DNA from 3 places in the Centipeda sp. (in: firmicutes) genome. Region 1 is predicted to be linked to each of the others. Evidence: riboswitches for the same ligand, from Rfam matches in the RefSeq annotation. Region 1 holds a riboswitch; each other region holds the start of a gene.
The links. A riboswitch is a leader RNA that binds a small molecule or an ion and turns the genes downstream of it on or off. The one in region 1 is predicted to bind cobalamin.
Positions count from the first base shown of each region.

Region 1 (10,464 bases):
GCCTCCGCCCATCATCACCGAAATCATGAGGATGAGCAGGATGTGCGGAATCCCCATGCAGAGATCGACGAGCCAGAGAATGAAGCGATCCACCTTGCCGCCGAATGCCGCCGACAGCGTTCCGAGAAGGAGTGCGATGCAGGAGCTGAAAAATGCGGCGGCAAAGCCGATCTGCAGACTGATCGACATGCCCTTGACGGAGCGCAGGAACATGTCGCGCCCCATATCGTCCGTACCAAAGGGATGCAGGACGGACGGCGCAAGATTCTTCTGCCCAAAGTCGACGGCATAGGAACTCTCATCCATCGTCGTACCCCAGAGGAGCAGGCCCAAAATGAACAGGGTCGCAAACACGGCAAAGATGAGTCGGCGCTGGCGGACACTCAGCCCGCTGCGAGAGAGGGAAAGAGCCTTGCTCATGACGTCCCCCTCCCCTCGCGCAGCTGCGGATCCACAACGCCATACAGGATGTTGGCGATGAGATTGCCGACGAAGATGAACACCGCGCTGAAGATTGCGATGCCAAGCAGCAGCGAAAGATCGCCGCGCAGCCCCGCCAGCGTGACCGTACTGCCCAGTCCCGGGTAGGAGAACACCGTCTCGGCGAGAATCGCTCCGCCGAACAGCTCATTGAAGGAAGCAAACTGCAAGGTGATCGCGGGCATCAGAATGTTTCGCAGACCATGCCGCCGCACGCGCTGCCAGAGCGTCTCGCCGCGCGCCTCCGCGAAGAGCATGTAGTTCGTCCCCATCACCTCGATCATCTTTTCACGCGTCTGCAGCGCGATGGCAGAAATCCCCGTGACGCTGAGCGTCAACGCCGGCAAAATCAGATGATGAATCTGATCGGCCAGCGTCACCTCCTCATGCAATTTTCCAATAGGAGCGGCGAGCGCCAGCGGAAACCACTGCAGCTTGACCGCGAAGATCATGAGGAACAAAAGCCCGAGCCAGAAGACCGGTACGGAGACGCACAGAAGAGAGAACCCCTGAACCGCCTTGTCCAGCCGGCTGCCGCGGTACATTCCTGCGAGAACGCCGAGCACGAAGCCGACCGCACCGGAGAGCGTCCACGCCGTCATCATGAGAAGCAGCGTCAGACGGAATTTCTCCCCGATGACTTCCAGTACGGGCGCACGATAGATGAACGACGTGCCGAAATCACCGTGCAGAATATTCCCCGCCCAAAGCAGAAAGCGCTCCAGCGGCGGCTTGTCAAAGCCCCAATAGGCGGCGACGAGCGCATGCTGCTCCGCCGATGCCGCCTTATTGATGAAGTACGCGTCGATGGGGTCGATGGGCGAATTGGCGAGCAGGATAAAACTGATGACGCTCACCGCAGCCAGGAGGAGCACAAGCCGAAAAAGATTGCCTCCAAGAAAGCAGAAGATTCTCTTATCCATTTACTTCCTCCACTGCCATTCGTCAAGTGTTATAAGGATCCCCATGCCCTGTCCGCGCTCACCCGCACGCAGCTGACCGAGATCGAGCTGATTGTTGACGAAATACGGCATCTGAACCGTCGCAATCCAAAGATAGGGGATATCGACCTTCGGCCCTGTCATGCCATCCCACTGTGCCGCACGGAACTCGCGCAGCATCTCCTCATCGGTCGCAGCGGCAAGTGCCCGATCGATATGCACATCAACCGTCGGGTTGCGATACATGGCAGAGTTGTTGATGACATTCACCCCGACCTGCGAGGAATGGAAATAATTGTAGATCACTTGCGGCGTATAGTCGCCGCCCGCCCATACCGTCGGGATGTTGCGCGCTATCTTGCGGGCCTCCGACCATGGCGTCGACTTTGCGATGATGTTGATGCCGAGCTTCTTCGCATCCTGTGCAAGCGCCACCGCTGTATTGTAGCGCTGCAGGTCATTGGAACGGCCATTGATGACGAATTCCGCCTTCTGACCGTTCTTCTCGCGAATGCCGTCGCCGTCCGTATCCACCCAGCCCGCAGCCTCAAGGATCTTCACTGCTTCGTCCACGCGGTTGTCCGATTCCTGCAAATCGTTATTCGCCCAAGAAAGAGCTTCCGCAAAATTCATCGTCGGCTTTCCGAAGCCGCCGAGCGCATTCTCGATGATCGTCTTGCGGTCGATGCCGATGTTCAGTGCCTGGCGGATGGCAGGATCGCTCGTCACATTGTTGCCGACCAGCATGCCGTTTTCGTCATGCTCCGGCTCCTGCGGCATATTGACGCAGAAGCTGTCGATGGTGTCCATCACTACCAATTTCATATTCGGCACGCTTGCCGCCGCAAATTCGGGCGGTGCAAAGACGAGATCGACCTGTCCGGACTGCGCTGCTGCAAGCACAGCATCATTGCCCAGATTCAGCGCCGTCACCTTTTTCAGCTTCGGCTTTTCTCCGTAATAATATTCGTTCGGCTCCATCACAAGCTGCTGTTCCTTTTGGAACGAGACGACCTTCCAGGGACCGCTGCCGACCGGCGCCGTCGCATACCCTTCTTTATAGGCGTGCTTCGGCACAATGCCGAGGGATGCCGCCGTTTCGAGGAAAACAGACCACGGGCGTGACAGCTTGAACTCCACCTGCGTCGGGGACAGGGCGCGCACCGACTCCATCGCGGTCAGATCCACGGCGCTGGCCGCCTTCTTCGCCGTTTCGTAGGTAAAGACGACATCCTCTGCCGTCAGCGGCTGACCGTCAGAGAATTTCGCATCATCCCGGATCGTAAAGGTATACTTCAGCCCATCCTCTGAACGTTCAACGTTTGTAGCCAGCTCCTTGATGAGCTGATTCTTTTCATCATGTCCCATCAATGCGCTGTGGAACGGATCCGGCCCCCAGAGACCCCATCCCATCGTCGGATCGAAACCCTCGCCTACCATATACTTGCCGACCGAGATCACGATTTCGCCCTTCTCTGCGCGCTCGTTTTTCGCCTGATCCGCGCCTCCGCAGCCGACGGTGAGCATCATCATCGCCGCCAGCAGAAACATACAAAGTTTCCTCACTGTCATGCCTCCTCGCATATAACACCCAATACTCACAGCATACCTTCCTCCAGACAATCCTATCATTCTGCGCCTTCCATCCACCTCCTTCCATCACTTTCGCCCAGACATATAAAAAGCCTCTTTGCTAAAGAGCAAAAAGGCGCACGAAACACGAGCCACGCCTTCCTGTCTCTCGCAGGAATAATAACAGCGCTTCGATCGGGCAGTTCTTCTGGCTCTGCATCCTCGTCTTCCTCGCCTTCCCAGTTTCCCAGTGACATCATGAGGTCGACTCTGCATTACAGCTGCGGAACAGCGCAGGTCTTTCACCTGCTTCTCTATTAAGCGCAGCGCGCACCCGATCGGCAAAATATGGAATTATGATTTTAACGAGATTCGGGTTCAGCCTATCATACAATCTACAGGATGTCAATATGAAATGCGATTACTTATTAAGGAAGCACTGATAAATTCAGCCACGCCATCTTGATGTATCTTTTTTGCCCGCACTGTGTCGACAAATCCTCCACATAGTCCTTGCTATGCGTCCGGTTTGTCTCCTTGTTCGGACAAAAAATCTACGCCAATCTGACGGACTTCATTTTATCAGCGATTCCTTAAGAGACTTGATGCCCATATTTCATTCTTTTGAAAAATTCCCTTGACAGATTTTCGATCCCTTGTTATAATTCATTTTGTCGTTTGGACATGAGCGGCGAACAAATGGGGTTATAGCTCAGTTGGTTAGAGTGTCTCGTTGACATCGAGGAGGTCACAAGTTCGAATCTTGTTAACCCCACCATTTAATTTTTCATCCGCAAGTGTGCGGATTTTTTCATCTCAGGCTCACTTAGCTCAGTTGGTAGAGCATCTCCGTCACATGGAGGGGGTCGGGGGTTCGAATCCCTCAGTGAGCACCATTGTATATAACAGCCGTCCCGTGTGGGCGGTTTTTTTGTGCTTTCTTTTCCCCTATGCTATAATGGTAGCAAACAAAACGCTATTGGGGAGGTATATCATGTCAATCAAGGAAATTCGCCCAACGGATCTGACCGACAATGTATTCAAACTGATTGGTCAAGATTGGATGCTGGTCAGTGCAGTGCACGATGGAAAGACCAACGGAATGACGGCTTCATGGGGTGGTCTTGGCATCCTCTGGGCGCGTCCCGTCGCCTATATTTTCATTCGTCCGACACGCTACACGAAGGAGTTTGTCGATGCCTCAGATGGTATGACTCTCTCGATCTTTGAGCAGAAATACAAGCCCATGATGCAGTATTTTGGAACCGTATCGGGGCGCAACGAGGATAAGATCGCAAAGCAGGGGCTTACGCTGAAGGAACACGGTGCTTATACGTACTTTGAGGAGGCGCGTCTCACTCTGCTCACGAAAAAACTCTATGCGCAGCCGTTGGATAAGTCCTTCTTCACATATGCCGCTGTCAATGAACGAGAGGATTTCCCAAATACCTACTATCCGGAACATGACTATCACACAATGTATATTGCGGAGATCGAGAATGTCCTGATCAAGGAGTAAGTATGGCAACCAAAGACAAGGAAAATGCCGCGCGCATCCTTGCGCAGACAAGCCTCGCGCAGGGAATGAATGCAGAGGAGGTCGCCGAACTCCTCGCCTCAAGCGATGTCACACTGCGCACCTATCCGAAGGGAGCACTCATCTTCCATGACGGAGAGATGCCGCATGCGCTCTACATTCTGCTTGAGGGCGAGGTGCATATCCTCAAGGATACGTACTCGGGGCGGCAGATCTTCATCTCGGAAATCGACCGCCCGGGCGATCTGTTCGGCGAGGTCTACGAGGTGCTAAAGCGCCCATACGATATGTATGTCCGCGCTGTGACGAAGGTGAAGCTGCTCGAAGTGTCGAGCCGTCTCTTTGCCTTCGATGTGGGCGATGCGCCGCACCGCGCTGCGCTGATTGTGCAGCGAAACCTCATGAAGATCTTTGCAGAAAAAGCATACGGGATGCACACGAAACTCAAGATTCTCGCGAGCGGCACGCTGCGCGAGAAGATTGTCCGCTATCTGTTCCCTCACATCGACAAAGATGGGTGTGTGACACTCACGGTCAGCCGTGAGTTTATCGCCGCCTATCTCGCCGTCAGCCGTCCTGCCCTCTCGCGTGAGCTGGGTGCGATGCAGCGCGAGGGCATCATCGAGGCAAGAGGGCGGAGCATACGCATTCTGGATATGGAGCGTTTTGAGGGGTATCTGTAAATAAAGGAAGCACTGATAAATTCAGCCACGCCATCTTAGCGCATCTTTTTTGCCCGCTCAACGCTCGCAAATCCTCCACATAGCTCTGGCTATGCGTCCGGTTTGCTGCCTCAATCGGACAGAAAAATCTGTGCCAATCTGAGGGTCTATTTTATCAGCGATTCCTAAAGAGTCTTTCCAAGAAAAAAGAGATTCCAAACGTCGAACGTGACGAATGGAATCTCTTTTTTAGTGTATGAACCACATCCGCGCAATGCGTCCCTTAACGGCATATCAGCTTCCCCCGTCGCTACGGGGGAAGTGGCACACCGAAGGTGTGTCGATAGGGACACCGGTAGCATAAGTGACTCTGATTCGATAGATAACCTATACCGCTCCGAGAGCAGCCCATCAATCAAGCCGCAGCCCCTCGATGAGGAGATCACGCGCAGGTGCGAAGCGATAGAATCCAAGAATCTCAACGGGAATGGGGCGCGGCATGCCGTAGAGGTAGACGCGGCCCTCGAAGCCCATATCAAAGCGCGGCGCAGCATCCTGCACGAGCGCGGTGAGTATACCGCCCGGCACGGCTGCGGCGTGGATGGTGAAGGCAGTCGCGTTGCCTGTCGCCTGTCGGATGCGGTAGTTGCCGGCGACGCCGTCGCTCATGCCGCCGATGCGCCCTGTGATATCGTAGCTACCCGGCGTGTCGCTGCTCGTCACCGTCGTGCCAAATTCAATGCCATCCGCACCTAATACGGACGGATTCTCGCCGACCGCGAAGCCGTCCGCACACCCCGTAAAGGAGGGCATAGCCTCGCCCTGCACAATGCTCCGTGCGTCGGCGGTCAACGTGAGGGTGCTGTGCGTGATCGTGCCCGTGCCTGTGAGCGTATCTGTGCTCAGACGATAGTTCCCCGCGCCCGTACCGCGCAGTGCGAACGTGTAGCTGACCGCATTTGCCGACGCGACATCCTTGCTGTTGTATGCCGCGCCCGTGGCGGTCGCCGAGACAAGGCTCTCCTCGCCCGCGACGACGTTATTCAGCGTCGCGTGGAACTGCGCTGCGTCTGCGGCGGTTGTGCCGTCGTAGGTCTTGCTCTGCGCCGCGACGCCGCTCATGGTCAGCGTGCGCTGCGTAATGGTCGCGCCGCCGATGAGGTCATAGCCGAGCTGGTCACTGTAGGCATCGTATGTGCCGACATCCTTCCCCGTATTGACGAGGGTGATGTGCGGATCCGTTGTCGCAAAGACATTGCCGTCGTAGACTTTCGCAAGGCGCTTCGTACCCTTCATCAGACCCGTGAGCAGCGGCGTGGTATGCCCATCGTAGATGCGCCACGGCGTGCCCTTGCCGCCCTCGGTGGCGACGACGGCATTGCCGTTCGCGTCCTGCCAACTCATGTATGTCGCCGCCAGCTTCATATCCGCCTCAAGAGCGACCTTGACATCCGTCACGTCAGCCCCACCGCTCAATGTCCCGACCGTCTGCCCTGCGCTGCCCGCCTTCGATACGGCATGGCGAATGCTGCCGCCGTTCACCTTCCCCACAACGCCGCCAACCTTCTGACTCCCTGTGACCCTCCCCGCATTTCATGCATTCTGAAGGCTACTGTTCTTTATATATCCCGCAATACCGCCGCTTTCATCCGCATCCCCTCTGACCTCGCCCGTATTGCAGACATTCTGAAAAGTACTGCCTTCGTCCGCCTCTCCCACAATGCCGCCGATCTGCTGACTCCCTTTGACCGTGCCCGCATTCCATGCGTTCTGAATACTGCCGCCCAACACCCGTCCCGCAATGCCGCCGACCACCCACATTCCGGCGACCGTTCCGGAATACGAGACGTTCCGAATGACAGCCTTCTCTGCAAGCCCTACAATACCGCCGACGTAAGCCCCCGCCTGCACATTGCCATCCCAGATGGAAAGATTTTCGATGGTCGCCTCCTTGACAGTGCCAAACAGCCCGATATGGATTTTAAGCTGACGATTGATATACAGCCCCCGCAGCGTGTGTCCCGCGCCGTCCAATCGTCCCGTAAATTCGTTGCCCCCATCTCCAAGCGGCGCAAAGCCCTTGCCGCTGTTCCAATCCTGTGTCGCCGTCGCGTCGATGTCCTTCGCGAGGATGTATCTGCCGTCCCGTTTCGCATTGATATTCTGCAGGTCGTAGATGTCGTGCACGCGCATATAGTCATAGTCCGTATGCGCCGCACCGCCGAGGTTCTGGACAACCCACCCGCGCGTTGTTGCAGATTTTGCGGTGTTCGGATTCGCATAGTCATAGAAGTTATGCGGCACAGAGCCGCCGCTCTCGTCAAAGTTCGCCGTCGCTCGATTTCCGACATCGTAGCCGATATGCGGCGCTTCCGCGCTGCGGATCGTGACGTTCGCCCCCGTGAGCGGCGCATTGCCCGCCGCGTTCTTCACATCATCTGTATTGAGGACGGTGACGTTATTCCCCTCGATGTAAAGTTTCGCCGCCTTTACCGTGCCAAGGTTCAGCACATTGCCGTACTGCGTGCCCGCTGTGAGTGGACTATTACCCCCCATGATGTACCCGCCGTGCTTGCAACAGCGTCGACATTCGCCGTCGAGAGGTAGAGTGCGCCCGTATTGACCTCGAAGCCTTTGGCGAAGAGGATGCCGTGCGGGTTGACGAGGTAGATGTTCCTGCCGCCCTCGATCGTGCCGTAGATGTTCGATACGCCCTCGCCCGTGACGAGGTTCAGATAGTCGCGTGTCTTTTCGCCGCCGTCGAAGCGCACCTTCTCGTTCTGCTCGATGGAGAAGTCCTCCCATTTGAGGATATTGTGCTCCGTCTTGCCAGCGATGTCCATGACCGTGCCGCTCGTGGAGATATTCGCCTCCCCCGCATTCGTCGTGGCATTCGCGCCCTCGATGGGCAGCGCATACGCCGTCTGCGCGGCAAAGGGGGCGGCGAGTGCGCCCGCAACGAGGGCACAGAGGAATTTGCGGCGCAGATGTGCATTTGATGAGGCTTTCATATTGCGACTTCCTTTCTCTATCGTACTGATATCGTTTCATAGATTCTGCGTTTTGCTCTATAGGAAGCACTGATAAATTCAGCACTACCATCTTGACGCATCTTTTTTGCCCGCACTTCGGCGGAAAATCCTCCACATAGCCCTTGCTATGCGTCCGGTTTGTCTCCTTGTTCGGACGAAAAAATCTACGCCAATCTGACGGACTTCATTTTATCAGCGATTCCCTTGTAGTGTGTCGCCTATAGCAGCGCCAGATATTTGGGGCGCTGCTCCTGATCGATCCCGAGGGCGTTCATCGCAGCATCTGCCGTAATCCCGAGACTTTGAATAAGGCTCTTGATGCCTCTTAGACGCTCGGCTTCCGCGCCCTCTTCGCGCCCTTCTTCGCGCCCTTCTTCGCGCCCTTCTTCGCGCCCTTCCGCAACACCTTCGTTATAGAGTTCTTCCATTACTCTGCACATCGTTGTAACCCCCTCTTCACTTTCTTTGAAAAAGCGCACTCGCTCCGCGAGCACCGCGCTATACATATCGTTCGGATTTGTGCAGAAAAAATCATGCATCAATCTACCCAATGGGCTGTCGCTCCGAGACGTTCCGTTGACGTAGAGGATATACGTGCCGTCGTCAAACACATCTGCCATATCCTCGAATGTGCGGCGCACCTTGTAGAGCGGCTTGCCATGCTTCCATATATCATGCTCGGTGATGAATATGACGTATGTTTCGGGAAGATCGCGGAACTCTGTCCCCTTGCTGACCGCGCGGGCGTCGATCATGCTGCTGTTGTAGCGTGCACGGCGCGGGATTGCCCCCTCATCACTGCGCTGTATCTCCACGTTGTAGATCGCCTCTCCATCCGTTGCAAGCGCGTCAAAACGCACGGAACGACCGTAGAGGTTCGGCGCATTCTGCTGCGTGAAAACCTCCGTCACACGTAGGCGGTCATTTCCCATCACAGCCCGAAGGACAACCTCCATACATGGGATATTCTCGTCAAAACAACTGTTGAAGAAGGTATCGTCAATCAGACGAAGCTGTTTGATCTTATTAAGATATCGTTCTTTGCGCTCTATGTGAATCGCCTCCTCCTCTTTTATTTTACTGTTTTTATCAATTTTTCGCAAGGAATCGCTGATAAAATAGACCCTCAGATTGGCGTAGATTTTTTCGTCCGAACTAGGAGGCAAACCGGACGCATAGCAAAGGCTATGTGGAGGATTTGCAGGCGTTGTACGGGCAAAAAAGATGCGCCAAGATGGCGGTGCTGAATTTATCAGTGCTTCCGCAGGAAAAGAAAACGGGTCTGCCGCGCGAAATCCGATAAACGCGCACAACAGACCCATCTATGTAAATGTTGGAAGAATTACCGTGCCCCGCACGCACCCGTCGACACCCTGCAGTCCTCGCTGCGGTTTGTAAAGCCCATCGCTCGGATGAGTGCCACGTCCTCGGCGATGGTCGTCCCAGAGGTCGTGAGCATATTCCCCGTGATGGACGCGGATGCTCCTGCACGGAACGCCGTCGCACCGTTCTCGGGCAGGAGCTTGCGCCCCGCACCGAGGCGAATGTTCGCGGTCGGATTGATGAAACGGAAGATCGCCACCGTGCGCAGGATGTCCTCGCCCGAGAGCGGCGCGAGATGTTCGAGCGGCGTCCCGGGAATCGCCATGAGCGAGTTGAGCGGGATGGACTCGATGCCGAGTTCCTGCAGAGCGAACGCCATGTCAAAGCGATCCTCCCACGTCTCGCCCATACCGATGATGCCACCCGAGCAGACGCAGAGCCCCTCCGCCTGTGCTGCCCGGATCGTACGGATGCGGTCTGCATAGCTGTGCGTCGTGCAGATCTCGGGGAAATACCGCTCCGATGTCTCGATGTTGTGATGATAGCTCGTCACACCGACCTCGCGCAGACGACGGAACTGGCTGCGCGTGAGCAACCCATGCGAGGCACACAGCTCAATCGAGAGTGTGCGCTTCATCTCCGCGTACGCCGCAAGTGCCTTTTCAAACTCTTCACCAGAGAGCGCACCGCCCGAGGTGACGATGGAGAAACGATTTGCACCCGCATCCTGATTTGCCTTTGCGTGTGCAATCAGATCCGCCTGTGCCATAAAGTTATAGGTATCGACACCCGTCTTGTGCCGCCCTGCCTGCGCACAGTATTTGCAGTCCTCGCCGCATCGCCCGCTGCGCCCGTTGACGATCGTGCACAGATCGATGTGATTGCCGCAGAAATGTTTCTGAAGGCGATAAGCCCCC
Region 1 is NZ_DBHIVL010000006.1:20,169-30,632, reverse strand. Features, by position in the region: gene ACO6BQ_RS02100 (ABC transporter permease) at 1-420, opposite strand, end outside; gene ACO6BQ_RS02095 (ABC transporter permease) at 417-1,403, opposite strand; gene ACO6BQ_RS02090 (ABC transporter substrate-binding protein) at 1,404-2,993, opposite strand; cobalamin riboswitch at 3,175-3,346, opposite strand; gene ACO6BQ_RS02085 (secretion protein HlyD) at 3,422-3,547, opposite strand; tRNA gene ACO6BQ_RS02080 (tRNA-Val) at 3,695-3,771, shown strand; tRNA gene ACO6BQ_RS02075 (tRNA-Val) at 3,814-3,889, shown strand; gene ACO6BQ_RS02070 (flavin reductase) at 3,988-4,512, shown strand; gene ACO6BQ_RS02065 (Crp/Fnr family transcriptional regulator) at 4,515-5,213, shown strand; gene ACO6BQ_RS02060 (YDG domain-containing protein) at 5,604-6,743, opposite strand; gene ACO6BQ_RS02055 (M26 family metallopeptidase) at 6,786-7,748, opposite strand; gene ACO6BQ_RS02050 (two-partner secretion domain-containing protein) at 7,697-8,203, opposite strand; gene ACO6BQ_RS02045 (Rpn family recombination-promoting nuclease/putative transposase) at 8,443-9,327, opposite strand; partial or broken gene ACO6BQ_RS02040 (secretion protein HlyD) at 9,384-9,488, shown strand; gene bioB (biotin synthase BioB) at 9,567-10,464, opposite strand, start outside.

Region 2 (10,464 bases), on a different contig from region 1:
CTTGTCTTTATATAAAAATCCTGCTCATAAAACGAGCAGGATTTTACAAATTCTCATCAAATGAAAAGTGTCACAATTTGATAGGTAAGAGCACCCATGATCGCTGTGCACGGAATCGTCATTACCCATGCTACAACCATCTGTTGCGCAACGCCCCAACGAACCGCATTGATGCGTTTTGCCGCCCCAACGCCCATGATGGAGCCGGAAACGACATGTGTCGTGCTCACGGGGAGATGTAAGAGTGTCGCACCAAATATAATGATGGAGGAATTCAGGTCTGCCGCAAATCCGGAAATCGGCTGAAGCTTGAATATTTTTCCACCGATCGTCTTGATAATGCGCCAGCCTCCTACTGCTGTTCCGCAAGCCATAGCGGTTGCTGCAAGTACCTTGACATAGGTCGGAACCTCAAAAACATCGATATATCCACCTGCAAGGAGTGCAAGTGTCATAATACCCATGGATTTTTGGGCATCGTTTGATCCGTGAGAAAATGCCATCGTAGCTGCTGTTAAGATCTGCATTTTCTTAAATTTCCCGTTGATTGCTGTGGGACGAAATCGCCCAAAGAAACGGAATAAGAGGAGCATGATGACACACCCCAATGCCATACCGATAAGGGGCGAGAGTATCAGGGACAGAATAATCTTGCCGATGCCATAAAAGTTCAGCCCGTCCATTCCAGAGGCTGACATGAGTACTGCGCCGATCAATCCGCCAATGAGCGCATGGGAACTGCTGGATGGCAGACCAAACTTCCATGTAATAATGTTCCACACAATAGAGCCAAAGAGTGCTGCAATCAGTATGTGTTCATCTACATGAGAGGCCGATTTTACAATGTCGGCTCCAATGGTCTTTGCGACTCCTGTGCTGTACATGGCACCAAAAAAATTGAGAACGGCAGCCATGATGATTGCATGTTGCGGGTGGATTGCTCTGGTCGAAACAGAGGTGGCAATCGCATTTGCCGTATCGTGGAATCCGTTGATGAAATCAAATACAAGTGCCAGAAGTATGACCAAGAAGATCAAAAGCTGGAATTCAGGCATATTTCATTACCACTCCCCGCAGCATATCCGCAATGAGTTCACAATGATCCAGCGTATCCTCCAACTGCTCTAGCACATCTTTCCAACGAATAAGCTCAATGGGATCTTTCTCATTATCGAACAGATAGGCTACTTCTCTCCGATAGATGAGATCCCCTTCACTTTCATAGCGTTCAATCTTATGGGAGGCATCCAGAATTTGTACCTGATTCTTTCGTATGTTTTCCAGATAGGAAACAGCACGTACAACTTCTTCTGTTGAAGAGATCAGGAGGTTTGTCAGATTAACTGCTCCGGTCATAGGTTGACCCATTCGATACATCTCGTATCGCTGCAATATCCCCTGCAAGAGGTCAACACCATCATCAAGATTGTTTGCCAAGGCATAGATATCCTCGCGGTCAATCGGTGTAATAAATGTAAGATTCAGCTTGTCGATGATACGGTCATTGATGGCATCTGCTTCATGCTCAATACGGTTGATTTCCTCCACCTTTGTCGCTGCGGAAGTATAATCCTTCATAACATCATCTAAGACCAATGCACCTTTTTGAAAGTATTTTGCACTCTCCAGGAACAGATCAAAGAATTCATCGTCTTTCTGTTTGAAATTAAACATAAATCCAGATTCCTCCCTAAGAAGATTGAAGTCGGAGGGATATATTCATAAAGACTCACAGCTCAATAATATCATTATTTCAGATTGACAGCAAGATAAAATTTGAAAACGTTTTGCTCTGTGATTCAATATTTATGCAGTCTGCGATAGGATGAGTGCAATGTAAAAGAGCAGTGTCTGCCCACTGCTCTTCTACTAGTATGATTATCTATCTGTTATCTGAAAAGATGCCTATGCAGGAATCTCCACGTTCGGAACGACAATGCGTGGAGATTTCCCTTTCGGCAGGAGTGTAAATACGGACGAGAGGAGCTTTTGGGTGTAGGGATGCTTTGCGTGAGCAAGCTCCTGTCCATCCAGCTGCTCCACAACCTTTCCAAAGTACATGACGATAACACGCGTGCATAAACGTGACACGAGTGCAAGGTCATGACAGATGAACAGGATTGTCAGATTTCGTTCCTGCTGAATACGTACCAGAAGCTCTACAATTGTTTCCTGAACGGAAACGTCAAGAGCACTTGTCGCCTCGTCACAGACCAGAATCTCCGGCTCCAATGCCAGTGCACGCGCAATTCCTACACGTTGACGCTGTCCCCCGCTCATATTTGCGGGATAGCGTTCGGCAAAGTCCTCGGGCAGATCGACAAGACGCAGCAGCTCAGCTGCCTTGTCATGTGCGCTCCCTTTGAGGAGTCCGAAGTTCCGCAACGGTTCACAGATGATGTCCTTGATCTTCATTTTCGGATTGAAGGATGTTGTAGGATCCTGAAAGACCATCTGGATATTGCGCCGCATATTGCGGGCATCCTCGCCCTTCAGCCCCGTAATCTCCTTGTCCCTGAAGAAGATTTGACCCTCGGATGGTGCATGAAGCTGCATCAGCGTGCGCACAAGTGTACTTTTGCCACAGCCGCTTTCACCAACAATGCCTAGGATTTCCCCACGATATACGGGGAAGGAAACATCGTCACATGCAGTTAGTACCTTGCCGCCCTCCAATGGAAAGCGTTTCGTAAGGTGTTCGATGCGCAGGATAATCTCACGCTCCGACTGTGTCATAACGCTCCCCTCCAATCTGTGGTACGGCACGCAGAAGCTCCTTCGTGTAGTCCTTCTGTGCATGTTCAATAACTTCTTCAGCAGTGCCATGCTCGATGACATTACCGTTCTGCATGACCATGATCTGATCTGACATATAGGCCGCGACACCGAGGTTGTGCGTCACAAGGACAATGGATGTGCCATCCTTCTGGCAGATATCCATCATCTCATTGACGACCTGTGCTTGCGTGGTCACGTCCAACGCAGATGTTGGTTCGTCAGCAAGCAGGAGTGCCGGTTTGAAGAACATCGCCATTGCGACCCCGACACGCTGACGCATGCCGCCCGAGAGTTCAAACGGAAAGCTCTTCATTACATTTGCGGGATTGGACAGATGCATGCGTGCAAGCATATCCTGCGCCTGCGCCGTTGCCTCCTTCGCCCCCATCGTATCATGGGTCTGAATGTACTCGACGAACTGCTCGCCAATGGTACGAATCGGATCCATCATGCTGCCACTGTCCTGGAAGATCATCGCAGCGGTCTTGCCGCTCACGTGACGCCACTCCTCAGAGCTGCATTTTGTCATATCCTTCCCGTCATAGAGGATCTCGCCCGCCGTTACTCTGCCGACATGCGGCAGGCAGCCGAGCATCGCCCGAATGACGGTGGTCTTTCCGCTGCCGCTTTCGCCGACAATGGTCAGCACTTCCCCGTCCTTGAGGGTGAAGTCCACACCGTGCACCATTTCCGTGCCTTCGTATGCGATTTTTAGCCCTCGCACCTCAATCAACATTCGGGCTTCTCCTCCTTATTACTTCGCAGGTTTGATCTTGCTCGTGATCCAGTAGTAATCCGCCGGATGCATAATCGCACCCGAGATCTTTGTCGAGCTGACAATGTTTGTCTCGGGGTAGCCGAGGAAGAGTCCCGCTGCATCGTTGAGCAGGATCTGCTGCATGTCGATCATGATCTGACGGCGCTTTGCAGGATCAAATTCAACGGCGAGTTCCGCGCACTTCGCATCGTATGCGGGATTGCTGTAACCGGAGCCGTTCTGCGGGTTGTCCCCATTGACATTCGTGCGCCAGTACCAGTTGAGATAGATCTCCGGATCACCCGTGTTCGCTGTTGTGATATTCGAGATCAGCAGGTCATATTCGCCGCTGATACCAATCTTGTCGAGCAGGTTGTAGTCGACCGGCTTGATTTTGACATCAATGCCGACTTTTTTCGCATCCGCCTGGACTGCCTCTGCATAGATCGGCAGCTCTGCACGGCTATTGTAGATAACAAAGTCAACGGAAAGCGGTTTGCCGTCCTTGTCACGGATGCCATCGCCATCCGTATCCTTCCAGCCCGCCTCATCGAGGAGCTGTTTTGCACGGTCGACATTGTAGGCATTCGGGTCGGTGAGCTGATCGAATCCATAGTCGAGAGAGGGCGGAACCGGAGCCTTGCCCGGAATGAAGGTTCCCTTCAGGATGACTTCGTTGTACGCCTTGCGATCCGTCATTGAGATAAACGCAGCACGTACCTTCGGATCACCGAGAACCCCCTTATTGTTGATGCGGGCGAGAACCGTACGCAGGGATGAAATACGGTCGATGTGGAACTTCGCCGTGTCGTTGAAGAGCCCGATGTCGCCGGCAGCGATGTTGACGGCCATATCGACCTCACCCGACTGCAGTGCCATTGCGCGCGTATTCGGATCATCGATTGACGGGATCTCGACCGTCTCATACGGTACTTCCCCATCCCAATAATACGGGTTCTTCTTCATGACGGCTTTTTCCTTGACGAAGGACTCGCAGACATAGGGACCTGTGCAGATAGGACCCTGCTTTGCAAAGTCACGCTCTCCCTCGCTGGACACATCCACGATCAGGAAGAGAGGATCGGCAAGGAAGCCCGGCATGCTCGGTGACGGCTTTTCCGTCTTGATCGTGAGTGTCTGACCGTCCGCCTTCATCTCCGTGTACTTGAAGAAGGTCTCCGCACGCTTGTTCTTCGCAAAGGAGCGCTCAAGCGAAGCCTTGACCGCCTCCGCCGTCAGCGGCTTTCCATTCGAGAACTTGACATTGTCACGAATCTTGAACGTCCATGTCAGCTTATCGTCGCCAATCTTCCAGCTCTCAGCAAGCCACGGCGTCGCGTTCATCTTCTCGTCGAACTTGACAAGCGTCTCGCCCATGCCGTAGCGCATAACAACCCAGCTGAAATAGTTCTCGGTCGGCTCAAGCGTATCCGCGAAGTTCGTCACACCGACCTTCAGCGTCGTCTTGTCCCCTGCCGACTGACCACCGCCACAGCCCGTCAGGAGTGCAGCTGCCATACAGCCTGTCAGTAGAGCTGTCAGCCATCTTTTTTTCTTTCCCATTTTTTCCTCCTTTAATTTGCCTTGCGCGGGTCCATAATATCCCGCAGACTATCTCCCCATAGATTAAAGATTGCAACCACAGAAGCAATTGCAAGTCCTGGGAAAATCATAAGCCAGGGTGCCGTCTGAATCAGCTGACGTCCCTCATTCAGCATGAGCCCCCACTCCGGTGTCGGCGGCTGTGCGCCAAATCCGAGGAAGGAGAGACCTGCAAGTTCCATCATGAGTGCGCCGATGTCAAGTGCGGCGGTCACAATGATGATCGGTATGATATTCGGCAGGATATGCCGACGAATCATCGCAATCGGGCGTGTTCCGCTCGTAATCGCTGCAGAGAGATAGTCCTGCTGTTTTACCTTGAGGGTCAGGCTGCGCGCAAGACGCGCATACTTTGTCCAGCCCACGATAACAACGGCGAGAACTGCGTTGACTGCACTGCCGCCGAGCACACCTGCAATTGCAATGGCAAGGACGATGCCAGGAAATGCAAGGAACACGTCGGTCAGACGCATGATGGCATTGTCAACCTTGCCGCCGACATAGGCAGAGATCACACCGATCAATGTCCCAAGACCACCCGAAATAATCACAACGATCAGTGCCATCGTGATAGAGATGCGTGCACCATAGAGGATACGCGTAAAGATATCGCGTCCGAGCTTGTCTGTGCCGAAGTAATGCTCAGCGGATGGCGGCAGAAGTGAATTCTGAATCTGCGACTCATACGGATCGTATGACGAGATCAGCGGCGCACAGATAGCGACAAGCACAATCAGCAGGATGATGCCTGTATAGATACGAAACAGCAGTTGATCCCGCGTCATGACTTCGCCCCCTTCCTGAGCCTCGGATCAAGATACGCATAGGATATATCAACGATGAGATTCACAAACATATAGAGCGTTGCAATCCAGAGGACGAAGCCCTGCAGGAGCGGATAGTCGCGCATTTCGATCGCACGCACAGCAACGCGTCCGATGCCCGGCCACGAAAAGACAATCTCAATGACGGCAACGCCGCCGAGCAGCCAGCCAATGGCAAGGCCCAGCAGTGTGATGAGCGGCAGGAAGGCATTCGGCAGAACGTGTCGCCAGAGGATGCGCTGCATCGACATGCCGCGTGCCTTGAGACCTATAACGTAGTCCTGTCCGAGCTCCTCAAGCACTGCCGTACGTACCTGCCGCGTATACTTCGACGATAGCAGGATGGCAAGTGTAAAGGCAGGGAGAATCATACGATCAAGGCTGACTTCTCCGCCTGCAATCGGGAAAAGCCCTAACTTCAGACCGAACACATAGAGCAGAATAAGTCCTACCCAGAAGCTCGGCATGGAGACACCGAGAAAGGTGAAGAATCGTATGACTTGATCCGGCCATCGATTCCGGTACAGTGCCGAAATCACTCCTGCCGGAATGGAGATCAAGAGCATCATCACCACTGCCGTGCCTGCAAGCAGCAGTGTTCCTGGAAGATTCTGCAGCAGTTTTTCCTGCACTGGCATTTTTGCCGAGTAGGAACGCCCCATATCCCCGTGTACCACACCGTTCAGCCAACTGAGATACTGTTCGTGGAACGGTCGATCCAGCCCCAGCTCGTGGCGGGTCTGCTCAATTGTCTCCTGTGAGACAATCGTATCGCCTGTCTCGAGAATTGCATCCACAGGATCGCCCGGTGCAATGAATGTCAGACTGAACGTCAGAAAACTGACCCCCAGCAGAGTAATGATCATCTGCCCCAGACGCATCAGGATTGCTTTTGCACTCAACTCCCCAACTCCTTTGTTGTCATTTGCAAAATAAAACTTCCTGTCTCTTTTGAGACAGGAAGAAGAATGCACACAAAAAACAACGACCTTGCAACACTCCCCCAGTGCTGAAAATCGTGCATCCATCTCCCCATCTCTCGTGAGTCCATCAATGAATCTTATTGCGAGCAGGCTTTCCGGCTCATAGATCAGCGCGTTCTTCCGCCTTCCCAAGATGTTTATTTACACCCCAGTGACTTTTTACAGGCACAGGCTCTGCGCCTGTGGAAGACCACTCCCTATTTACGGCTGCGGGACAGCATGGGCATTCCACCCATTTTCCTCTCATCGCTCAACAGAATGCGTACAAAGTAATACTCATCCGTCGACACTCGCAACGTCATATATTCAGTTTTCAACATAAGTCCAAACGTAGTATATCCATATTAGATATACTTGTCAAGACACCTATTTCAGATTATTGTATTTGGACAGCCAGAAAGTCCCTTGTACTTCATCTTGATTTTTTCTTAACATGGATTCAATGCATGCTTGGAATTTCTTTCATGATATACCTTGCGCAGGAGTATGGCTGCACAGATGGCGCGCATACTCTGATCGAGTGCCAGTGAAAGCCATGCACCCTCAAGTCCCATATTGTACTTACAGAGGAAAATATAGGTGATAATTGGCCGCAGTACCGTTATGCTAATAAAGGAATAGGCTGCTACCTGTGTTGTCTTTCCGCTTGCACGCAGAATACCGGCACAGACCATCTGGTACGCCTCGGGAAAACTGACCGCTGCGACGTATGCGATAATCAGGCTGCCAAGAGGAAGGAGAGCTGCATCACGTGCATAGACGGCAAAGATTTCCTCACGCAGTAAGAAGGTTATGAGGAATACAATGATGGAGAAAATCAGACCCCAACGCATCCCTGTCCAGAGATAGCGGCGCCATTCATTCTGCTTGTGGCTGTCTCTGTTGTGTCCGGCGAGAACCGTGCTTGCCTTTCCCATCCCATTGCAGAAGCTGTAATAGAAATCACAGAAGTTCATTGCAATTGCATGGATGGCATACGGAATCGTCCCCAGTTCCGCAACCATGCGGGTATAGACGACCATGCCGATGCGTTCAAATCCCTGCTCACTGAAGATACCACCGAATACGCTGAGGAATTCACGCAGATAGACGCGCGTCAGACGATAATTTCCCTGCGCAAAGATGCCCCATGCATAGAGTACACGCAGGGTGAGGTAGAATGACCAAAGTGTTCCGCCGATTGTTCCAAGTGCAGCACCAAGAACACCGAGTTGTGGGAATGGTCCAAGACCAAAGATCAGGAGTGCATTGAGGATGACGTTGACGACGTTTCCCTGTATGTTGATCGAGAGGACACGCATGGACTCCCCGCGTCCAAACATGACCGCCTGCATGAGCGTCGTCATGGAGGTGATGAAGACAGCGGGCAGCGTCCAGAGCCCGTAGATCATCGCGTCGGAGAGATAGTCTTTCTGTGCTCCCATCCACAGGAGAATTGGATCGAGATAGATGAAGAACCCGATATGTGCGAGTCCAAGGACGACAAAAACAAGAACGATTGTTTTTTTGAGAATATCACCATAGGCATCGTGCTGATCGCGGCCAAATCGTTCCGCAATTAGTATGGTGACGGCCGCCGCGACCGAACGTGCGACCGTCAGGAGCATCATGCGTGGCTGTGAAAAGATGCTGACGGCAGCAATGGCACCCGTTCCCAGGCTGCCAACCATAATGATGTCCGCATTGCTCAGAAAGATCATCAGGACACCTTCCAGTGCAGCAGGAAGGCCTATTCTCAGATAATTTTTGTCATAGGATGTCAGCACGCTACCATCTCCCTGTTTATCCCCGTATTCCAATTTAACAAAACTATCACAGAATGATAATACTTGTCAACAATTTGTGAATATAAATCTAGGGAAGCACTGATAATTTCTGCATAAAAATAAGGGGCGCCGAAAGATAACGGCGACCCCAACTTTTTTATAACTAGCGATTTAATGCACGATGTGCAATGTCCTTACGATAATAGGCATCCTTAAAGGATATTTTCTCGACTGCGGCATAGGATTTTTTCACCGCAGACGTGATGTCTTCCCCCATGCCGACGACCCCAAGTACGCGCCCACCGTTCGTGATGATTTTGCCGTTCTGCTCCGCCGTCCCTGCATGGAACACAAGCGCGCCCGTGTCCTCTGCAGCTCTGATGCCACAAATCTCATGCCCCTTTTCATAGGATGCAGGATATCCGCCTGCCGCCAAGACGACACAGACGGCTGCCCCACTTTTCCAATGTATAGGCACATCCGCGAGTGTTCCATCAGAACAGGCGCACATGATCTGGACGAGGTCACCATCGAGCAAAGGCAGAACTACTTGTGTCTCGGGATCACCAAAGCGTGCGTTGAACTCGACGACCTTTGGTCCGTCCTTTGTAATCATCAGACCGAGATAAAGACAGCCTCGATAGACTCTGCCCTCTTTTGCCATGGCAGCAATTGTCGGTTTCAGAATCTCCTCTGTTGCACGTTCCGTCATCTCCGGTGTCATGACAGGGGCTGGCGCATAGGTGCCCATTCCGCCCGTGTTTGGCCCCTTGTCTCCGTCAAGAGCACGCTTATGATCTTGCGCGCTAATCATGGGACGGATGATCTTCCCGTCGGTGAAGGCAAGCAGCGATGCTTCCTCCCCCTCCATAAACTCTTCGATAACGACGCGTGTTCCCGCCTTGCCGAAGGTATTATCCTCCATGATTGTATCTATGGCATCGAGTGCTTCTTGCTCCGACATGGCAACAATGACGCCCTTCCCTGCGGCAAGGCCGTCTGCCTTGACAACGATTGGCGCGCCCTCTTTGCGAATATATGCGCGCGCAGGTTCTGCCTCAGTAAAGACTTCGTAACGTGCTGTTGGAATCCCATACTTCTTCATGAGATCCTTTGCGAAGGATTTTGAACCCTCAAGCTCTGCCGCATTTGCGCGTGGACCAAATGCACGAATCCCTGCACTCTCGAGCTCGTCCACAAGCCCATTTGTGAGAGAAATCTCGGGACCGACGACCACAAGTCCGATTTCTTTCTCCTTGGCAAATTTCAGGATTGCATCGTTGTCCGTCGCAGAGATGTCAATCTGCTCCCCCATTCCCGGGTTTCCGGGCAGGGCATAGATGCTGTCTGTCAACGGACTCTCTTTGAGTTTCCAGAAAAGCGCGTGCTCGCGACCGCCTGATCCGATTACAAGAATGTTCACGTCGTCTTCCTCATTTTTCCAACTGCCCGGCAAGATATGCGTTGATTGCGCTGTCATAGTCAGCAGTATGGGCAAACGCCTCATGTGCAAGACGCATCCGTGTCATGCCGTCGACCGCGCCGTCTTTCTCGATTTTCTCCGCAATCTCCGCATAGCGCGCTGGGTTTGTAATCACGGTGACAAATTTGAAGTTTTTCGCTGCAGCGCGAATCATTGCAGGACCGCCGATGTCAATCTGCTCAACTGCCTCAGCAAGTGTGACATTCGGATTTGCAACCGTTTCCTTAAAGGGATAGAGATTGACTGCAACGAGATCGATCGGCGTAATTTT
Region 2 is NZ_DBHIVL010000011.1:10,968-21,431, forward strand. Features, by position in the region: gene ACO6BQ_RS03145 (inorganic phosphate transporter) at 57-1,055, opposite strand; gene ACO6BQ_RS03150 (DUF47 domain-containing protein) at 1,048-1,674, opposite strand; gene ACO6BQ_RS03155 (ABC transporter ATP-binding protein) at 1,906-2,736, opposite strand; gene ACO6BQ_RS03160 (ABC transporter ATP-binding protein) at 2,717-3,514, opposite strand; gene ACO6BQ_RS03165 (ABC transporter substrate-binding protein) at 3,533-5,098, opposite strand; gene nikC (nickel transporter permease) at 5,110-5,922, opposite strand; gene nikB (nickel ABC transporter permease) at 5,919-6,863, opposite strand; cobalamin riboswitch at 7,013-7,251, opposite strand; gene ACO6BQ_RS03180 (MATE family efflux transporter) at 7,373-8,710, opposite strand; gene purD (phosphoribosylamine--glycine ligase) at 8,874-10,133, opposite strand; gene ACO6BQ_RS03190 (IMP cyclohydrolase) at 10,144-10,464, opposite strand, start outside.
Region 2: another riboswitch for cobalamin. It lies ahead of nikB (nickel ABC transporter permease); the one in region 1 lies ahead of ACO6BQ_RS02090 (ABC transporter substrate-binding protein).

Region 3 (10,464 bases), on a different contig from region 1:
ACGTACACGCGCCTCAAGAATCTGCGTGCGCAGGTGCTTCTGCTCTGCCGCATACATTTCCGCAAAGGCATCGGGATCACGTTCGTAGGCGATGCGGCGGCGGATGACCTCGACGCGCGTCTCTGCCTCGCGTTCACCCGCAACAGTCACGGAGAGCGCGAAGCGATCGAGAAGCTGCGGACGGATGTCCCCCTCCTCCGGATTCATCGTCCCGATGAGGACAAACCGCGCCGGATGCGCATAAGAGATCCCCTCGCGCTCCACGGTATTAACACCCATCGCCGCAGAGTCGAGAAGAATATCGACGATATGATCCTCGAGCAGATTGATCTCATCCACATAGAGGATGTTGCGATTCGCCGCTGCCAAGATGCCCGGCTCGAACTCCTTGCGCCCGTCTCGGATCGCCGCCTCCATGTCGAGCGTTCCGACCACACGATCCTCCGTCGCACTGACGGGCAGCTCCACCACGCGCATCGGGACATCCTCCGCAGGAAGCTCCCCCTCTGCTCGTCTCTCTTGGCACGCATCACAGTAGAGTTCGGGGGACGCAGGATCACAGTGGCAGGCACAACCGCGCACCGCATGCAGATCCGGCAAAAGTGCGGCAGCCGCTCGGACGGCGGTAGACTTCGCCGTCCCCTTCTCCCCCTTGATGAGGACCCCTCCGAGTGACGGCATCACAATACTGAGGAGAAGCGCCGTCTTCATCTCCTCCTGCCCAACGATAGCAGCAAACGGGTATGTTACCCTCTTCTTCATTCCGATTTCCTTTCATGAGGAAGGAAGGTGCTACGGCAATCAGCTTGCCACAGCTCCTCCCTTGCTTCCTCTGCACAGTATGATATTCCTTAGAAACTCTGCTCGACACCGATCATGAAGTTGCGTCCGGGTGCCGTCCACCACTGTTCGGCTGCCCCCCACCATGAAGCACGTGCGTTGGACTTCTCCGCATAGAACTGATTAAAGATGTTGTTCACCTTGAGATACACCTTCGTTGCATCGGCAACCTGATAGTTCATCGCGAGATCGACGACCCAGTAGTTATCCGTGGGAAGAAATTTACCAATCGCATCGGACGGCCCTTCAAGCCCCACCATCCCTCGTGCAAGGAGAGACGAGTCAAAGTCACGATTGCGATAGTCTATGCCGATGTTCCACTGATCGCGGGGCAATGTTCCGTCAATATTCACACCATACTGCTTCGTCTTGCCGACATGTGTCTGTGTATAGCCAACGCGGGTGCGCCAGTGGGAATCGACGCGCTTGTCAAGCTGCAGCGACCAGCCGTGTGCGTCCTCATCGCCGATATTCTGATACAAACCACTTGCCCATCTGATACAATCCGTCGAATGACGTTTGAAATAGCTTGCTGTCAGACTAAGTCCCTTGCCAAAGTCACGAGCAATGCCGATCTCCTTCGTGTTGCCGACCTCCGGTTTTAGATTTGGATTTGCTCCAAACGAGCCATAAAGTTGCCCCGGTGTAGGTGTGATGAAATAAGCATTGTAGGAAACATAGGTGTGTGTCACGGGGTCAATGTCATAGCCAAGACTAATGCTTGAGCTGTTGTGACTGCCAAACGACGAGTGACGATCATGACGAAGACCTGCCGTGAGTTTCAGCGTCGGAAGAATGCTCCACTGATCCTGCAAATAGAAGGAGCGATTTGTCATTTTCTTCCCATTCGGAGCAACCGTTCCAAATGACTCTGCCGTGACCTTATCCGTTTTATATTCAAAACCTGCGGTCAAAAGATGGTGTCCAAGGGTCTTGTCAAATTGGTTGCTGAACTTCCATCCCTGATTTTCCATTCTATACCTATCTGTATAGAGATTATACTTATACAGGCTGCGCGAAACACTCATCTGATTCTTCGTAGTGTCGTCAATTTGGACATTCCACAACAAATCAATATCGAAGTAATCCGTATCGCCGTTTTTCGGAGTCTCCCAACGTCCCTGGTAACGGTTTTCGTCTTTATAGGAGCGGTAATTTGCAGCAATATAGGATGCCTTGCTAACCTGCTTACCAATATGGGTGCTGATCGAGTCCGCGTCCAGATGGGACGGGGTCGTATTCCCATGTGCGTCCTTGAAGTCGCTGCTCTTATCCTTCTGGTATTTCACGCGCCAATCCCAGCCGTTTTCACCACCGGCATTCGCGATGCTGTACTGCTGACGGCCGTAGCTGCCGTAGCCGATACCGAGCGTCGTCTTCATCCCCTGTGCTTTCTTCGTGATGATATTGATGACACCGCCCTTTGCATCCGAGCCGTAGAGTGTCGATGCCGAACCATGCAGCACCTCGATGCGCTCGATACCGCTGAGATCCTTCATCGCAGAAGCAATGGAGGTCGTCGTGCTGCCTATGGGATCGCCGACATAATTCTGCCGCACACCATCGACCATCAGGACTACATCCTTTGAGCCATTGATGTAGAGCACATTGCTGTTGTTATATCCCGCCGGCGCATACTGGTTGATGGTAATCCCCGGTACATCGCGCAATGCCTGTGCCAGATCCGTATAGTGGCGACGCTCGATGTCCTTGCCCGTAATCACCGTAATATTCGCATCTGCTTTCAATTCCTTGTTCGGCGTACGCGTCGCAGTGACGACAGTTTCGTCCAGCATATGCTCACTTGCAGACGAATCCGCATCCGCTGCAAAGGCATGTCCCCCCCCCGTGGACACAAGTCCAAAAGCAAGTGCTGCTGTCACATTCATGACAATCTTTTTTGAAATGTAGTTTGTCATTTAATTCTTCCTCCTAAAATTTAGATACAACAACATCTATATCATCAACTGCCGAGATGTGGGCATCATCCGACAGATAAGAACATTCCCATAGACAAATACAAGCAGTTTATCGGTGTTTCCTCAAACACCTGCCGCCTTTATCGCCGCACGTTTCAGCGCACATTCGGCATCGGATGCGGCAGGATGTTCCTGCCCCGCCCTGCGTGCGTAACACGCGCCGCCGCAGCTCGTAAAATCCACACACGCGCTGCAAAACGCCATAGCATCCTGCATCTCATGTGCCACCTCCACCTGCCGCCGAACGTCGATGCCGTGCTCCACATCGCCGAGCAGAAAACGCGCATCGCCGACAAAGGAGGAACACGCATAGATATTCCCCACGGCATCAACGTGTACGCCCGCCCCGCTCATCGCATGACAATGTGAAAAGCCATCGCCCGTGCGCTGCGAAAGGCATGCCGCCTGCTCCTCCTGCGCAATCGCGATGCGGTATCCGTGCAACCGTCCAAGGTGTTCGTTTCGCACAAAGACCTCTGCCATCGCCTGTGCCATCTCCTCCTCGCGTGCGGGGCGGACAGCAGTGCCGCGCCCCTGTCCGCGCAGGAGATCAAATCCCACACGGCGCACATTGCCGAGATAGTATGCCATCTCGATGATGCCTGAGAGCTTCCCGACATTCTCCGCCGTGACAACACAGGTCAGACCGATCGCGATGCCACGCCGGCCGAGGCACTGAATCCCCGCGATCACATCCATCGACGAGCCGCATCCATCGGGGTAGCAGCGGTGCACATCGTGAACATCGGGTCTGCCGTCGAGGCTGATGCCGATGCCGATGCCCGCATGGTGTAGGAAGTCTGCCGTCTCCTCGGTCAGCAGCGTCCCATTGGTCTGCAGATCCATGCGTGCCCGTATCCGATTGGTGCGGACGTAGTCCGCAATCCGACGCAGCAGAGGAAGCGCCAACAGCGGCTCTCCACCCGAGAACTGAAGGATAAAGGGAGCTCCCCCCGCCGCTGCGAGATCGATCGCGCACCGCGCCGTCTCCCACGTCATCATGCTCCGATCCTGCCCGAATGCATAGCAGTAGCGGCACGCAAGATTGCAGTCACCCGTGAGGCTCAATACCATCATCTGCAGCGGCATCATTCTCGTTTGCTCACTTCTCATCTGCAAAGCGCTCGGGATAGACCACGCGCGCCAGTTCATAGATGCACTCGATCGCATTCTGCCCCGCGCTGTAGCGGTAGGTATCGGGCACGGCATAGAGATGGTTCTCCCGCACCGCCTTCACATGCATGAACAGAGGATCACTGCGGAGCTTCGCGCGGAACTCCTCCGTCTTTTCCCCCTCTGCACTCCATGTCGGCAGCAGAAAAACATCGGGATCGAGCGCAACAATCTGCTCCATCGAAACGGGTGTCTCTGCTGTCAGCCCGACCATTGCGGCACCGTTGCGCAGAGAGGCATGGCGGCACATATCGTCAAAGAGCCCGTCCTTCTGTCCGAACACGCCGCTGAACGCAAATGCGACGACGATAGGGCGCTCCGCCTCGGGGATGTCCCCGACACGACGCTCGACATCCGCGAGGCGTGCGCGCTTTTCCGCAATGAGTGCGGCGGCATTCTCCTCCTGACCGACGAGCCTGCCGACCTCCTCAATGCGCGTAAAGATGCCCTCGACACGCTTCGGCGTGCGCGAGGCATAGACTGTCAGCCCGAGATCGCGCAGACTCTCCACGAGCTCCTTCGGCACGCCGTCCGTGGTAAAGACGAGATCGGGATGGAGCGCAAGCACGCGCTCGGGGCTTCGATCCTTGAGCTTCACGGGAACAGCCTTCGCCGCCTCCGTCATTGAGGAGAGTCCGGGATCATCCGCATAGGCGGTGAGCGCCGCAATCTGCTCGGGCGGGGCAATGGCGAGCAGGATCTCATCCGTTGCGAGCCCCAGCGAAACGACTCGTTTTGGCTTCTCAGTGAGAACCACCTCCACGCCCATGCCATCCGTTCCGCGATAGAACACAGATTGCTCTGCCGCTTTCTCCTGCGCAACCCCGCAGCCGCCGACGAGAGCGGCTGCGAGGAGGAGGAAGAGAAGCGTGCAGAGCAGTGCTTGCTTAGAACGCATGGGTATAGGTCAGGCGGTAGTTGCGCCCGAGGTCAAGGTTGCCATAGCGGTTGGAGTAGTTCTCGCGGTTCAGCAAATTGTAGATGCCGAGCGACACCTCGTCGTCTTTGCCCGCCGTGTAGATGACATTCATATTGAGCTGAATCTTATCGGGCACATCCTGCGCTGCTCCGTACCGCTGCGCCGTGTATTCACGATCGCCAAGGTATTTGAGATTCAGATTCCCCTGCCACTTTGCCATCTGATAGTCGAGACGCACAAGCCCTTGCAGGCGTGCCGCATCCTGTACCCAGTCCTTATTTGTTCCAGTCGGATTCTGTATTTCCGGATTGGACACAGCCCCCCCAAGCGTCAGACTCCACGCATCATTAAAGCGCTTTGCATACTCTAACTCAATCCCTGTATTGCGGAACTGTCCCGTATTGACTGCATAATGCGTATCTGTCGCCCTATCATAGCGCCAGCCGATTTTATTCTTCATATCCATGTGATATACGGCGGCCTTCCACGTATCATTACCGCGACGAATCTTGACCCCCGTTTCGTATGTCCAACCGTTCTCCGGCTTTAGACCAGTCGGGTTAAAATTATTATAGCGGAAGCTATCGTCTACCGTCGGCATCTGGAATGCCTTGCCGACGTTGATATACCAAGCTGTATTCCGATCAAATTGATAGTTCGTCTGGAACTGTGGCACGAAGACCCGTTGATCCTCCTCAGGATCGTTGATGAACTCTCCGCGCAGCCCAAGCGTAAAGTTAAACTTCGGCGTGAATTGTTTGCTGTACGAAGCATAAAGGGAGTTGCCCGTGCGCACAGCAGAACGCTTTTTGGCAGGCGTATCAATTGCCTCACGCTTGTAGGAATAGCCCAGCACCAGAGAGTCTTTTTTCAGCTTCCAAGTCTTCTGTACGTCGAGGATCTGACCGTCCATGGTCGCATTGCCGTCATTCTTCTTGTTGGCAAGATAGTCGTATCCATCAACCTTACGGTAGTTGTAACCAAGAACTGCATGGATTCCATTATCCTTGCCCTGATAGACGAGACTTGCCGTATGGCGGAGATCATTATAGCGATAGTTGTATTTCGTTCCCTCGGGGACAAGTGCCGTCTTCGAGGCATTCTTTTTATAACGAATCCCACCACGCGTGATGTCGGCGTCCATATAGTTGTAGTTGAAGGACAGTTCATCCGTGAGCTGGGCAATCAAGCCGACACGGTTTTTCTTTCCCTTGCCGACCCACCAGTCAACCCAAGAGATCTTATCCATCCCAAACCCATTCGAGTGTGGAAGATCCTTCGACCACTCACGGCTCACATCGACCATGATACGGTCACCTACGTAGGTTGCCTCACTCTTCTTGAAATAGTTTCCAACGGTCTGACTGAGTTTGAATTCCGATTCCTGTTCGGTCGGTTGTTTCAAGATGATGTTCACAACGCCGCCCATCGCCTCAGCACCGTAAAGCGTTGACGCTGCACCCTTGACAATCTCGATGCGCTCGACCATGTTCGCCGGGATGTTCTCCGTGCTCGGGTAGTTCTTGAGATTCATCGGCACGCCGTTCACCATGACGAGGGTTCCGCGGTCATAGCCGCGTAATGTGAGACGCCCCGCAGCAAGCCCGAAGTCCTGCCCCGCCTCGCCGTAGGATGTGCTCGTTGATCCGATCTGCTGGTCGATGGCTTCGAATACGTTGCGGTAGCCGGCCTTCTCGATTTCCTTCGCCGTGATGATCGTTGTCGTTGCCGGCGTGTCGAGATCGCGCTTCTCACGGCGCTGTGCCGTAACAACCGTATCGGTAAGCGCGTGTGTCTCCTCGGATGGGGCATCTGCACTTTCTGCAGCATATGCCGTTCCGACAAAACTTGCTCCCGCAAATGCCGCAAGCACCGCCAGCGTCCACTTCTTCTCTCTTGTCATATCCTATGTCACCTTTCTTCTGCAACGCACTCCATGCGCCGTAATCATATTTTGAAAACTTTTAGGTATAGGGGTAAACAAAAAGCCCCTTCCTGCAACAGCAGAAAAGGGCTCATAGGCTCTCAATCAAAGGGTCTCAAAGCGGCATAAAACAGCACGCAAATCCCCATCCCCATCACTCGCAGGTCAAACGGCGATTGTCAATCAGGCAGTTCTCCTGGCTCCAGTTCATCGCAGACCTGCGCCTTCCCAAGGGAACTCCCCCAGTGACGTTATCGGAAATGACAGTACATTTCCATGCAGGCTTGCTCACTGATACAGTGGCGGGACCGCTCCGGCTTATGGAGATGACTCCTTACCGGATTTTCTATTAAACACAAAGTACCTGATCCAATTCCTATAAAGTTTTCGCAATGCTAAAGATAACATTGGAGGAAGTACTTGTCAATACGAGAAATAGATATTTTACGAATTCTCTCAATATGTGAGATTATTTTTCCAGCAGATAGAGATAGTCGCCGTATCCCTCCGTCTCCATCTCCTCCTTTGGAATGAAGCGCAGGGAGGCACTGTTGATGCAGTAGCGCAGACCGCCCGTCGCTGCAGGGCCATCATCAAAGACGTGTCCGAGGTGCGCGCCGCTGCCCGCCGCCGTGACCTCTGTGCGCACCATGCCGTAGGAGCGATCCTCGTGCTCGGCGATGAGTGCGCTGTCAATCGGGCGCGAAAATGCCGGCCAACCGCAGCCGGAATCATATTTGTCCGTTGAGATAAAGAGCGGCTCGCCCGTCGTGATGTCACAGTAAATTCCTTCGCGGAATTCATGATCATATTCGTTGCGGAACGCGGGCTCGGTCGCTTTCTGTTGCGTAACGGCGTATTGAATCCCGGTCAGACGCTCCTTGAGTTCGGCATCCGAGGGTTTTACAAAGGTGCGTGCCGGATGCTTCCCCGTCCGCTCCGCAGCAGCGCGTTTCTCGCGCATCTGCGCGATGAGGGCAGGCGAGATATGGCAGTAGCCATTCGGATTTTTCTCAAGATACTCCTGATGCTCCTCCTCGGCACGGTAGAAGTTCACGATCGCTCCCGTCTCAATCGCGACGGGCTTTCCAATACGCTTCTCAAGGGCATCGAGGGAGGCTTGTATCACACGGGCATCATCGCTTTCACTGCCGTCCGCATTTGGCACATAGTAGATGCCCGAACGGTACTGCCGCCCAACATCATTCCCCTGCCGATCCACTGCCGTCGGGTCGATGGAGTCATAAAAAGCGGTGAGAATCTCGTCAAGGGAAACGACGCGCGGATCATAGACAACATGAACCGCCTCCGCATGACCACTGCCGCTGCACACGGCACGATAGGAGGGATGTGAGGTCATACCGTTCGCATAACCACTCTCGACAGAGATCACACCATATACGAGGTCAACATAGAGCTCCGTCCCCCAAAAGCAGCCACCCGCAAGATAGATTTCCTTCTGACCGTCCGCTACACTGTTCTTCTGCACGATTTCATGCGGCATCTCCGCCGAAGTCGCAGCGGGTGCGCCACAGCCGCCGAGACAGATGAGAGTGCCAAGTGCACAGATGTTACGCAGAGATGAAATTTTCATGATAAATACCTTTCCGTTCTATTCAAGTCACGCCTCAATCTCCTCCGCCGACGGCAGCTGCCACGCAATCGGTGTCTCCCCCGCCGCTGTAAGAAAGTCATTGACGCGTGAAAAGGGATGGCTGCCGAAGAAGCCGCGATGTGCCGAGAGCGGGCTCGGGTGCGGCGACTCGACGATGAGATGCTGCGGATTCGTGATGAGGCTGCGTTTGCGCCGTGCGGGGCTGCCCCAGAGGATAAAGGCGAGCGGACGCTCACGCGCACCGAGCAGCTGAATGATGTGGTCGGTGAACCGCTCCCAGCCGTGCCCTGCATGGGATGCCGCTGCATGAGCGCGCACGGTGAGTACGGTATTGAGAAGCAGCACGCCCTGCCTTGCCCACGGGATAAGGCATCCATGCGCAGGGGGTACGATGCCAAGATCGTCCTGCATTTCCTTGTAGATGTTGAAGAGGGACGGCGGCGGGTCAATGCCAACCTGCACGGAGAACGAAAGCCCGTGTGCCTGCCCGTCGCCGTGGTACGGGTCCTGCCCGAGAATGACGACCTTCGTATCCGCAAAGCTCGTGTAGTGCAGCGCGTTGAAGATCGCAAACATATCGGGATAGATCCGCTTCGTGCGGTACTCCTCAATGAGAAACTGCCGCAATTCGCGATAGTAGGGCTGTGCCATCTCATCCGCGAGGAGCTCCTGCCAATCGTTTTGAAAAATTGCCTTTGCCATGCTAAACTCTCTCGTAAATTTCAAACATACAGTGTTCTCCGCGCCGCGACTCTGTCCGAACAAAGCCATCGAGCGGCGGCAGAAAGACATCCGCATCATAAGCCCCCGCAAGACGCGTCACGTGGGCACGGCACACAAAGGGAAGAAGGAGGCGGTAGCATTCCCCGCCGCCAATCAAGAAGATCGGTCGCGGTGTTTCGCTCACGAGCGAGCCGAGCCGTGCCCATAGCTCCGTAAGATCGTGCACAACATGAAACCCATCAGCCCGCTCCACTGTCCGCGAGAGCACAATGTTCTCGCGTCCTGCAAGTGGTCGGCAATCAGGCAGGCTCTCCATCGTGCGCCGCCCCATAACGACAATACCGCCCATCGTCGTGCGGCGAAAGTGTGCCATATCCTCTCGGCAATCCGTCAGCAAGCCGCCATTTCGCCCAATGCCGCCCACCTCGTCACAGGCAGCGATGAGTTCGAGCGGATATGGCTCAAAGATTTCAGATGCGCGTACAATCCCCGCCGTATCGACTGCAGCAAGCCACGCCGCAATGCTCTTCCCGTTCACCATCAGATCGGGCGCAATCTCCGCAAGCGGTACAAGCGCAAACGCCCGCTCCGTGAGATAGGGATGCGGCAAGGTCAGCCCCCCATCCGCATACGTCACCCCCTCGATATGCAGAATATCGAGGTCAATCGTCCGCGCTCCCCAGTGCTCGTGACGCACGCGTCCAAGCTCATGCTCAATGCGTTGCAGTTCACCGAGTAGTTCATGCGGCGCACCGTCCAACGAGATGCGTGCCGCCGCATTGAGGAACGGGGGCTGATCGGTCTTGCCCCACGGCGGCGTTTCGTAGAAATGCGACACCTGCTCCACGTGCACAAAGGAAAGCTCCGCCACACGCCGTAGTGCCGCACGCATCGTCTCCCCACGCGCACCGAGATTTGCTCCGATACCGATGTATGCCGTCAGCATACGAGGTCTTTCCTGCGGCGCAGGATCGTCACACCGACATCGGAGAATATGCCGTCGATGGGTGCAGCGGGCTTATGCACCGTCACGCGCACCCATCGAAGCACATCGAAGTCCCGCAAAAGATCCTCCGCTATCTCCTCTGCAAGTGCTTCGATCAGATATTTTCGCGTGACCGTCAAAACAGTGGAAACCACATCATAGACCTCGGCATAGTTCACGGTTTGCCGAAGGTCGTCCACTTCCCCCGCCGCTCGCAGATCGAGCCCCATCTCCACATCTACCTCGAAGGGCTGCGGCACTTCCCGCTCATGAGGCAGTACACCGTGACACGCCATAAAGCGCATC
Region 3 is NZ_DBHIVL010000015.1:10,326-20,789, forward strand. Features, by position in the region: gene ACO6BQ_RS03885 (magnesium chelatase ATPase subunit I) at 1-762, opposite strand, end outside; gene ACO6BQ_RS03890 (TonB-dependent receptor plug domain-containing protein) at 852-2,759, opposite strand; gene ACO6BQ_RS03895 (radical SAM protein) at 2,883-3,908, opposite strand; gene ACO6BQ_RS03900 (ABC transporter substrate-binding protein) at 3,922-4,890, opposite strand; gene ACO6BQ_RS03905 (TonB-dependent receptor plug domain-containing protein) at 4,880-6,814, opposite strand; cobalamin riboswitch at 7,005-7,218, opposite strand; gene msrB (peptide-methionine (R)-S-oxide reductase MsrB) at 7,305-8,429, opposite strand; gene ACO6BQ_RS03915 (uracil-DNA glycosylase) at 8,457-9,152, opposite strand; gene folK (2-amino-4-hydroxy-6-hydroxymethyldihydropteridine diphosphokinase) at 9,154-10,119, opposite strand; gene folB (dihydroneopterin aldolase) at 10,113-10,464, opposite strand, start outside.
Region 3: another riboswitch for cobalamin. It lies ahead of ACO6BQ_RS03905 (TonB-dependent receptor plug domain-containing protein); the one in region 1 lies ahead of ACO6BQ_RS02090 (ABC transporter substrate-binding protein).